DNA from 2 places in the Rothia sp. HMSC067H10 genome. Region 1 is predicted to be linked to the other one. Evidence: riboswitches for the same ligand, from Rfam matches in the RefSeq annotation. Region 1 holds a riboswitch; the other holds the start of a gene.
The links. A riboswitch is a leader RNA that binds a small molecule or an ion and turns the genes downstream of it on or off. The one in region 1 is predicted to bind S-adenosylmethionine.
Positions count from the first base shown of each region.

Region 2: it holds a riboswitch for S-adenosylmethionine, as region 1 does, so the genes downstream of both, HMPREF2756_RS00520 (bifunctional o-acetylhomoserine/o-acetylserine sulfhydrylase) here and HMPREF2756_RS06205 (LLM class flavin-dependent oxidoreductase) in region 1, are expected to answer to the same signal.

Region 1 is NZ_KV802313.1:81,743-85,608, forward strand. It holds gene HMPREF2756_RS06195 (hypothetical protein) at 1-198, opposite strand, end outside; gene HMPREF2756_RS06200 (YchJ family protein) at 255-692, opposite strand; gene HMPREF2756_RS06205 (LLM class flavin-dependent oxidoreductase) at 831-2,258, opposite strand; SAM riboswitch class IV at 2,364-2,473, opposite strand; gene HMPREF2756_RS06210 (zinc-dependent metalloprotease family protein) at 2,702-3,866, opposite strand, start outside.
Region 2 is NZ_KV802271.1:108,807-112,672, forward strand. It holds gene HMPREF2756_RS00515 (homoserine O-acetyltransferase MetX) at 1-958, opposite strand, end outside; gene HMPREF2756_RS00520 (bifunctional o-acetylhomoserine/o-acetylserine sulfhydrylase) at 1,054-2,400, opposite strand; SAM riboswitch class IV at 2,510-2,623, opposite strand; gene HMPREF2756_RS00525 (ABC transporter ATP-binding protein) at 3,204-3,866, shown strand, end outside.

The DNA of each region.
Region 1 (3,866 bases):
GTCAAGATAGGCGGCAAGTTGATTGAAGGATGACATCGAGATTTTGCGCCCATGTGCGGAGTGATGCTCGTGCGGGTTATCTGAAACCATCCACCGCCCGGCGATTTTTTGTCCACTCAAAGATCCTCGTTCAAGGCGTGCACGCACGCTTCGGGGGCTCACCCCGGCGTGCTGGGCATATTCCGCGACTGACATCATGGCAAAAACATACCATAAGAGGAATATTTCTGCCATACTGCCCGGTCGGGAGGAACTTAGCTGACCTCGCCGTCCAGGTAGTACCAGGTGCCGTTTACCTTCTCGAAGCGGGATTTTTCGTGCATGGTGCCTTTCACGCGTTCTTCGGCGGACGTGCCGGGAACTGAGCGGTAGTACGCCACAAACTCGACCGTACCCACCGCATCGAAGGGACCACCCGAAGAGCCCAGAATATCCAGCCGGTACCAGCGCAGCGTTTCATCCAGCGTTAACTCGGCGGGGCGCGTATGCGGGTGCCAGCTCGCCAGCAGGTAGGGCGCATCGTGTAGGGCGAAGGCGGTAAATCGCGAGCGCATCAGAGCCAGCGGCGTGGGCGCGCCCAAGGTTCCGGATGCGGCAAACTCGCCCAGGTACCGCCCGCAGCAGGCACCGTATACCTCGCCGCTTGTGCAGGGGCAGCGGGTTTGAGGATCATGCAGGGTTGTTTCGCTCATGCACCCCATTTTAAACGTGCGTAAAAAAAGAGCCTTTATTCGAATAAAGCGGCATTTTTAATGCTTTATTCAAATAAAGGCTCTTTTTATCATCCCAGGAGGGAAGATTTTACAACCATGCGTGCAGGAACAGCGGGTTTAGTTCGCGATAGCGCGTGCCGGGGTGTCTGCCGTGGAGGGCTTACCCACGTAGGCGCCGCGGTATTTCGCGGCCGGGTGGGAGTCTGCAACCTTAGTCTGGCCCTTACCGAACAGGCTTTCGCGCAGGGTCTCACCTTCGTAGGAGGTGCGGTAGCGTCCACGCTTTTGCAGCTCAGGAACCACGAACTCGATGAAGTCCTCGAAGGAGCCGGGTGAAACGTGGTATGCCAGGTTAATACCGTCCAGGCCGCCTTCATCAATCCAGCGTTCGAGTTCGTCGGCCACCTGCTGCGGGTCGCCCACAATAACCTCGCCCATACCGCCGATAGTGCAGTGCTCGGCAATATCCTTACGCGTCCATTGCTTATCCTTGGCTTGCAGGGTGAAGGGGGTGAGGAAGGACTGAATCGACTCGGTCTTCACATAGTTGAGTACCTCGTCCTCGTCGAACTGCGAAAGATCCACGCCGGACCAGCCGCCGATAATGGCCTGCGAAGATTCCAGGTTCACGTACTTGCGGTACTCTTCGTACTTTGCCTTCGCCTTCTCTTCGGTCTCGTCCACAATAATGGAGAGCATCGCGAAAACCTTGATTTCGTCGCGGCCGCGGCCGTTCTCTTCGGCGCGGTCACGGATACGGTCGGTAATAATGCGGGTCAGATCGGGGCGGAGCGCACCGATAAACACAACTTCGGCATGCTTGCCCGAGAACTTCTGCCCGCGGCTGGATGCGCCCGCCTGGAAAATCACGGGGGTGCGTTGGGGGCTGGGCTCGGTCAGACCCGCACCAGGCACGCTGAAGTACTTACCCTTGTGCTGAATCGGGTGCACCTTGGCGGGGTCGGCGTAGATACCCTTCTCGCGGTCTTTGACGACCGCGCCGTCTTCCCAGGAGCCTTCCCAGAGCTTGTAGCAGACATCCAGGAACTCTTCGGCGAGTTCGTATCGGGTGTCATGCTCAATCTGGGTTTCGAGGCCCTGACATTCGGCTGCGGAAGGCAGGTATGAGGTCACCACATTGAAGCCCACACGCCCGTTAGTGAGGTGGTCGAGAGAAGCGTACTTGCGGGCAAGCGTGTAAGGCTGCTCGTAGGTGACGGCTGAGGTCACGCCGAAGCCCAAGTGCTCGGTTACGGCGGCCATTGCGGAGATCTGCATAAACGGATCGTTCACGGGCACCTGCGCGCCACCTTCGATAGCAGGTGCAGCGGAGTTCTTGTAAATATCGTAGATGCCCACAACATCGGCTAGGAATACGCCGTCGAAGAGGCCCTTCTCAAGGATCTGTGCCAGGTCGGTCCAGTATTTGATGGTGTTGTACTCGGTAGCGCGGGAGCGGGGGTGGCGCCAGAGGTCGAAGCTCTGGTGACCCACACAGGTCATGTCGAATGCGTTAACTGCGATGCGCTTCTTCTGCTCAGCCATCTACGTATCCTTTCGCGAATGTTAGGGTGTTCCTGCACCCCGCGCGCCGCCCCCTTTATAGGTGGTGGCCTTCTTGGTGTTCCAAGTTGTGCAGGTGGCGCATTCGCGCCGTACTTGCTTCGTGTCCCTTGAAGCCAGATCATCATCTGGAGCACCCCGCTACGGGAGAGGGTTGCCGCCCGGCTAGCCAGAGCTTTACGCCGGGACTCATAATCCTTGATTTTGAGTGTATAAGGGGTGTCGTGGTCGGTGCGATATTATGACGAATATTAATGTTTGTGACTGTCGCCCGTAATATTAAGGGCCGCGTACGTCGCCCGGCGGACAGCAGTGTTCTTTCGAATGCGACGGCAAAATTCGGGAGCAATAATTTGCAGCGGGAGCGTGTTTAACGCTCCCGCTGCAATTCTTCGCTCCTCATTTTAGGAAAAGCGTCGAATTATTTAGGAAATGAGGTCCATTTTGCGGGCATCATCCGCAGTGATGGGGTTTATTTCCACCTTGGGCTCAGGGATAGTCTCGTCAGCACCTCGTCCAAACACAACTGCAAAGCTCAGTTTTTTCAGGTCACTTGGTGCCGTCAGCCAGCCTTTCATTCCGTCACGGTTAAGATCAAGAGCATAGATTCCATGGTCGATTTCGCCATTACCGTTGAGATCGACAGGTCCATCTGCTGGTCTCAGTACGGCCTCTGAATTGGGCCGATACATGTACCCACGCGCTTGGGGACCAAAGCCTTTGCGTTCGTCCAAGGCCCATTCTTTAAGGGTCGGCATATCCTGCTGCAGGTATCCGAAATATTTGGTTCCATCCGCCTTGGGCACACCGGTAAGCTGATAGTTGTAATTCATAACGCTGAAGTACTGTGGTTTACCTTTTTCGCCTTTCTCATCGGCATCACCACCGTGCTGCAGGCCGAGGTTATGCCCCAGCTCGTGAATAAAAGTACCCACGCGAATATCGCTCATATTACCTTTATTGTTATTCCAGTGTGTCTTCCCCACAGTCACCATGAAATCACGACCTCCCAATTGTCCCAATCCTGATGAGCCGCTCTCCCCATTTTGTTGTTGCACGTAGTAGTCGCCCCAAACCATATAATGAAAGAGTCCATCACGACGCTGATTAAAATGAGAAGCTTTAAACCTGGCCCAGTTCCCAGCGTTGTTACCTATATCGTCGCTGAGCACTTGCCACTTGACCTGTTCGCCTCCTCCCAAGTTGTACTTAGGTCCCCGGGCGGCACCGGCATCCAAGTGCAGATTAATACCCGTTCTGCCGTCGGGATTGCTGATATTTATATCCGCGAAAGATTGCACGATTCGATCCAGCTCTTCCTCACTAGCAAGCTCACCGGGCATATAATCCATCTCGACAAAAATGTCTTTATGGTTGGGATCCGCGCCCATCTTAGGGAAATCGATCTCTGGTATGCCATCGTTATTGACATCGTACCCGTCTCTTTCCATCCCGTCAGGAATATGATCACCGTCGAGATCATCCGGGTTGGGTTCCTGAGCGAGATCCATATTCCGGTTCTGCGCGTGCGCAGGCTGAGCGGGCTTCGCTTCCACCGCAGAAACGGGCAGAGAATTCAGAGGGGCAACA
Region 2 (3,866 bases), on a different contig from region 1:
CAACATCGTGCGAAATTAGCGCCTCGTTCACGGCAAGGTAGCTATTGGCGTCAAAACGCTCAACGAGCTTATCGCCATGGTGGTCCAGGTAGCTTTCGACCGCATATCGTCCGCGGTTCTCACCAATGGACCCGCCGTCGGTGGATTCGCCGCGGTTTGCCTGCCGCCCAAAGCGATGCTCCAACTCGGCTGGGCTGCGGTAGGTGGTGTGGGCTATGCGCCGCGCCAGCGCGAGCCCGGCTGTGGGTGCCGCTCCCCCGTAATAGTCGCCGGAAGCAAAATTGGCATCAGCACGGATGGCAAGGTTCTGGGTGTGCGCCCAGGAAATCTGTTCGGCAGTGGCGGCGGGGCCGGCGGCGATGACCGCGCATCCGCGTACCATCTCGGGGAAGGTTGCCGCCCATTCGATAGCGCGTGCCCCGCCGAGCGATCCGCCGATGACATGGTGAAAACTCTTAATCCCCAACCGGGCGATAAGTTCGGCTTCGGCTCGTACCGAGTCGCGAATAGTGACGTGAGGAAAGCGTGACCCCCAGGGTTTTCCGGCACCCGGGTACCCCTCGGGTACGATACTTGCCGGACCGGTCGAGCCGTAGCATCCCCCCAAGATATTGGGGGCGATCACAAAATATTTGGTGGTATCGACCACCGCGCCCGGCCCCACAATACCTTCCCACCAACCATCACTTTCGACTGCGCGAATACTGGGTGCAGGCATATCCGATGTGGGAATCCCGCGCGAAACATGGGTGTCGCCGGTGAGGGCGTGCAGAATAAGAATCGCGTTGTCCCCAGCTTCGTTAAGAGTCCCCCACGTCTCGTAGCTAATGTTCACCTGTGGAAGCACGGTACCGTTTTCGAGGGTGAAATCACCGATCGCCATCTGCCGCAGGTACCCCTGAGCGCTGGGATACTGCAGCTGCGACAGATAGGTGGCGTGTACGGTATTTTCCGTCATGTTTTCTCCTGGGTAACCGGTAGTTGGTAATGGCAGGCGAGAAACCAATACCGCGACCGGACACTTACTGTGCAGCCCGGTCGCGGCGGTGCAGGTTAGGCGTTCAGAGTCGCAAAGCCCAGTTCAAGATCTGCAATAATATCGTCAATATTTTCGATACCTACAGAGAGGCGCACGAAGTTTTTGCTCACACCGATTGCCTCTAGCTCTTCTTCAGAAAGCTGCGAGTGAGTGGTGGATGCGGGATGAATCACGAGCGAGCGTACATCGCCGATATTCGCCACATTGGAATGCAGCTGCAGAGCATCCACAAAGGTGCGAGTCTGTTCCAGGTCGGCGTCTTTGAGAGTGAATCCCACGACGGCGCCCGGCCCCTTCGGCAGGTACTTCTGGGCTCGCTCGTACCAGGGCGAGGAAGGCAGACCGGCCCAGATCACCTGATCGACCAGCGGATGCTCCTCCAACCAGTTTGCGACCTTGGTCGCGTTCTCGATATGGCGTTCGATGCGCAGGGAAAGAGTCTCCAGACCGATACCAATGTTGAAGGCGTTGGTTGGAGAGATCGCCGCCCCGGTGTCGCGCAGAAGCGAAACTCGCGCCTTGAGAATATAGGAAAGGTTCGCACCAAAAGCGGAGTCTTTGCCCAAGTCACGGGCATAAACTAGACCGTGGTAACCGGGGGCAGGTTCGTTGAACTTGGGGAATTTTTCGGGGTCGGCACCATAGTCGAAATTGCCGGAGTCCACGATAACGCCGCCGATTGAGGTGCCGTGCCCACCTAGATATTTTGTGGCGGAATGGATTACCACATCCGCACCAAATTCGATGGGGCGCACCAAATATGGGGTGGAAACAGTGTTATCGACGATTAGGGGAACACCATTGTCGTGGGCGATCTGGGCGATAGGCTCGATGTCGAGCACATCGTTCCGGGGGTTAGGTACGGTTTCTCCGTAGAAGAGTTTCGTGTTGGGGCGAACCGCATCGCGCCATTGCTGCAGGTCGTCCGGGTTTTCAACAAACGTAGTTTCAACGCCGAGGTCGGCAAGCGTGTATTTAAGTAGGTTGTAGGTTCCCCCATAAATCGATGGGGAAGCCACGATATGGTCGCCCGCACCCGCAATGTTGAGAATCGCATAGGTAATAGCCGCTTGGCCTGAGGCCAGCAAAAGCGCCCCTACTCCCCCTTCGAGGGATGCGATGCGGTTTTCGATAACCTCTTGGGTGGGGTTGTTCAGACGGGTATAGATAGGCCCAAGCTCAGCTAGAGCAAAACGGTTAGCGGCCTGTTCTGCGTTCTCGAAAACGAACGAGGTGGTCTGGTAGATAGGTAACGCCCGAGCTCCCGTTGCAGCATCCGGTGCCTGCCCCGCGTGAATCTGGCGGGTTTCAAATTTCCAACCGGCGGGGTTGGCGGGAGTCGGGACTGTAGTGTTGCTCATGCGAAGCTCCTTGTGATAGTTCAGGGGGCCGCATGCCGATTTCGGTACAGAGTTCTTGGGTTTTCTTCTCTGCAAACGAAAAAACGATGTACCAGAATCGGGCACATCGGTCCCGCGCTTGCGTTGTACTTTGTGTTCAACGCCTGGTCCTCACCCAGGGCACCCCACCGCGGAGGAGGGTTGCCGGCCAGCTAGCTGGGGCTTATCACTGGCTCTCATGACCTGCATCTAGAGTTTCATAGGAAGCGCACATGGTCAAGCGGGATGCGTGTTTTCGGCGCATTGTTGCAAAGATGACGTTTTATGAACTGTTTTCGCGACAGCCTATTGTTTGGGAGAAACACCAATACTTATGCGCTTGTGACCGTGCCTATGTTGTACCCGAACCGCTAAAGCCATGTGATCTGCCGTTAGCCGTCGCTAAATTACCATCAGTGTAGGCAATCGTGAGCCATGCTACACTGATTGAAACCTTGAATCTAGGAGTGATGAGGTATGACCTCCCGCTAAAGTCGCACCGGCTCGCGGAATGCCCGCCCCGATGGTGGGCTCTAAAAATTTTAGAAATAACCCTGCTTTGGTTCGATACATTTCAGAAGCGCATAGTGAGCGCTTGGGACACCAAAGTTCTGAGGGTTTTATTGTTATACCTTCCGCATCTGCAGTCGGTGACTTGGGATTATTCAGGCACTAAGAAGTGCCTCTCTCACGACTATTCATCTCACCCGTCCCACGTATTGCGGGCGTGCGAACACCATGCTCAAGAGGCTTCGGGTGACTAAGCACCGCAAGGTTTTATCACAATGTCTACAATCCTTGACGCGGCACAGCTATGCCGCACCTTTGGCAAGGGTGAACGCGCTTTCACCGCTGTCGATAATGTTTCGCTCAGTATAAGCTCCGGCGAAATCCATGCTCTGCTCGGTCCCAACGGAGCTGGGAAAACAACAATTGTACAGATGTGCGCAACACTGTTGACTCCCACAAGCGGTACCGTTCGCATCGACGGGGTGGATGCGCTTGCGCACCCCCAGCGTGCGCGCGCGTCCCTGGGACTTGTACTCGGCGGGGATACCGGGTTCTATCCGCGAGCATCCGCCCGCGATAATCTTCTCTTCTTTGCCGACCTTGCCGGAGTTAGCGCGCGCAAACGCCGTACCCAGGTGGCGAGCGCTTTGGAACGGGTCGATCTTGCAGATGTCGCCGCGAAGAAGGTACAAGAGTTTTCCCGCGGTATGAAACAACGTCTGCACATCGCACGGGCACTGCTGGGCGAGCCGAAACTGCTGCTTTTGGATGAGCCGACGAATGGGCTTGACCCAGATATTTCGCTGACAATTCGCCAGTTGATTCGTTCCCTCGCTGATGACGGCACCGCCATTTTACTCACGAGCCATCTGCTGGGCGAGATTGAGGAGTTAGCGCATCGGGTCACGGTCATCGGTGCCGGTCGCATGGCGGTTTCG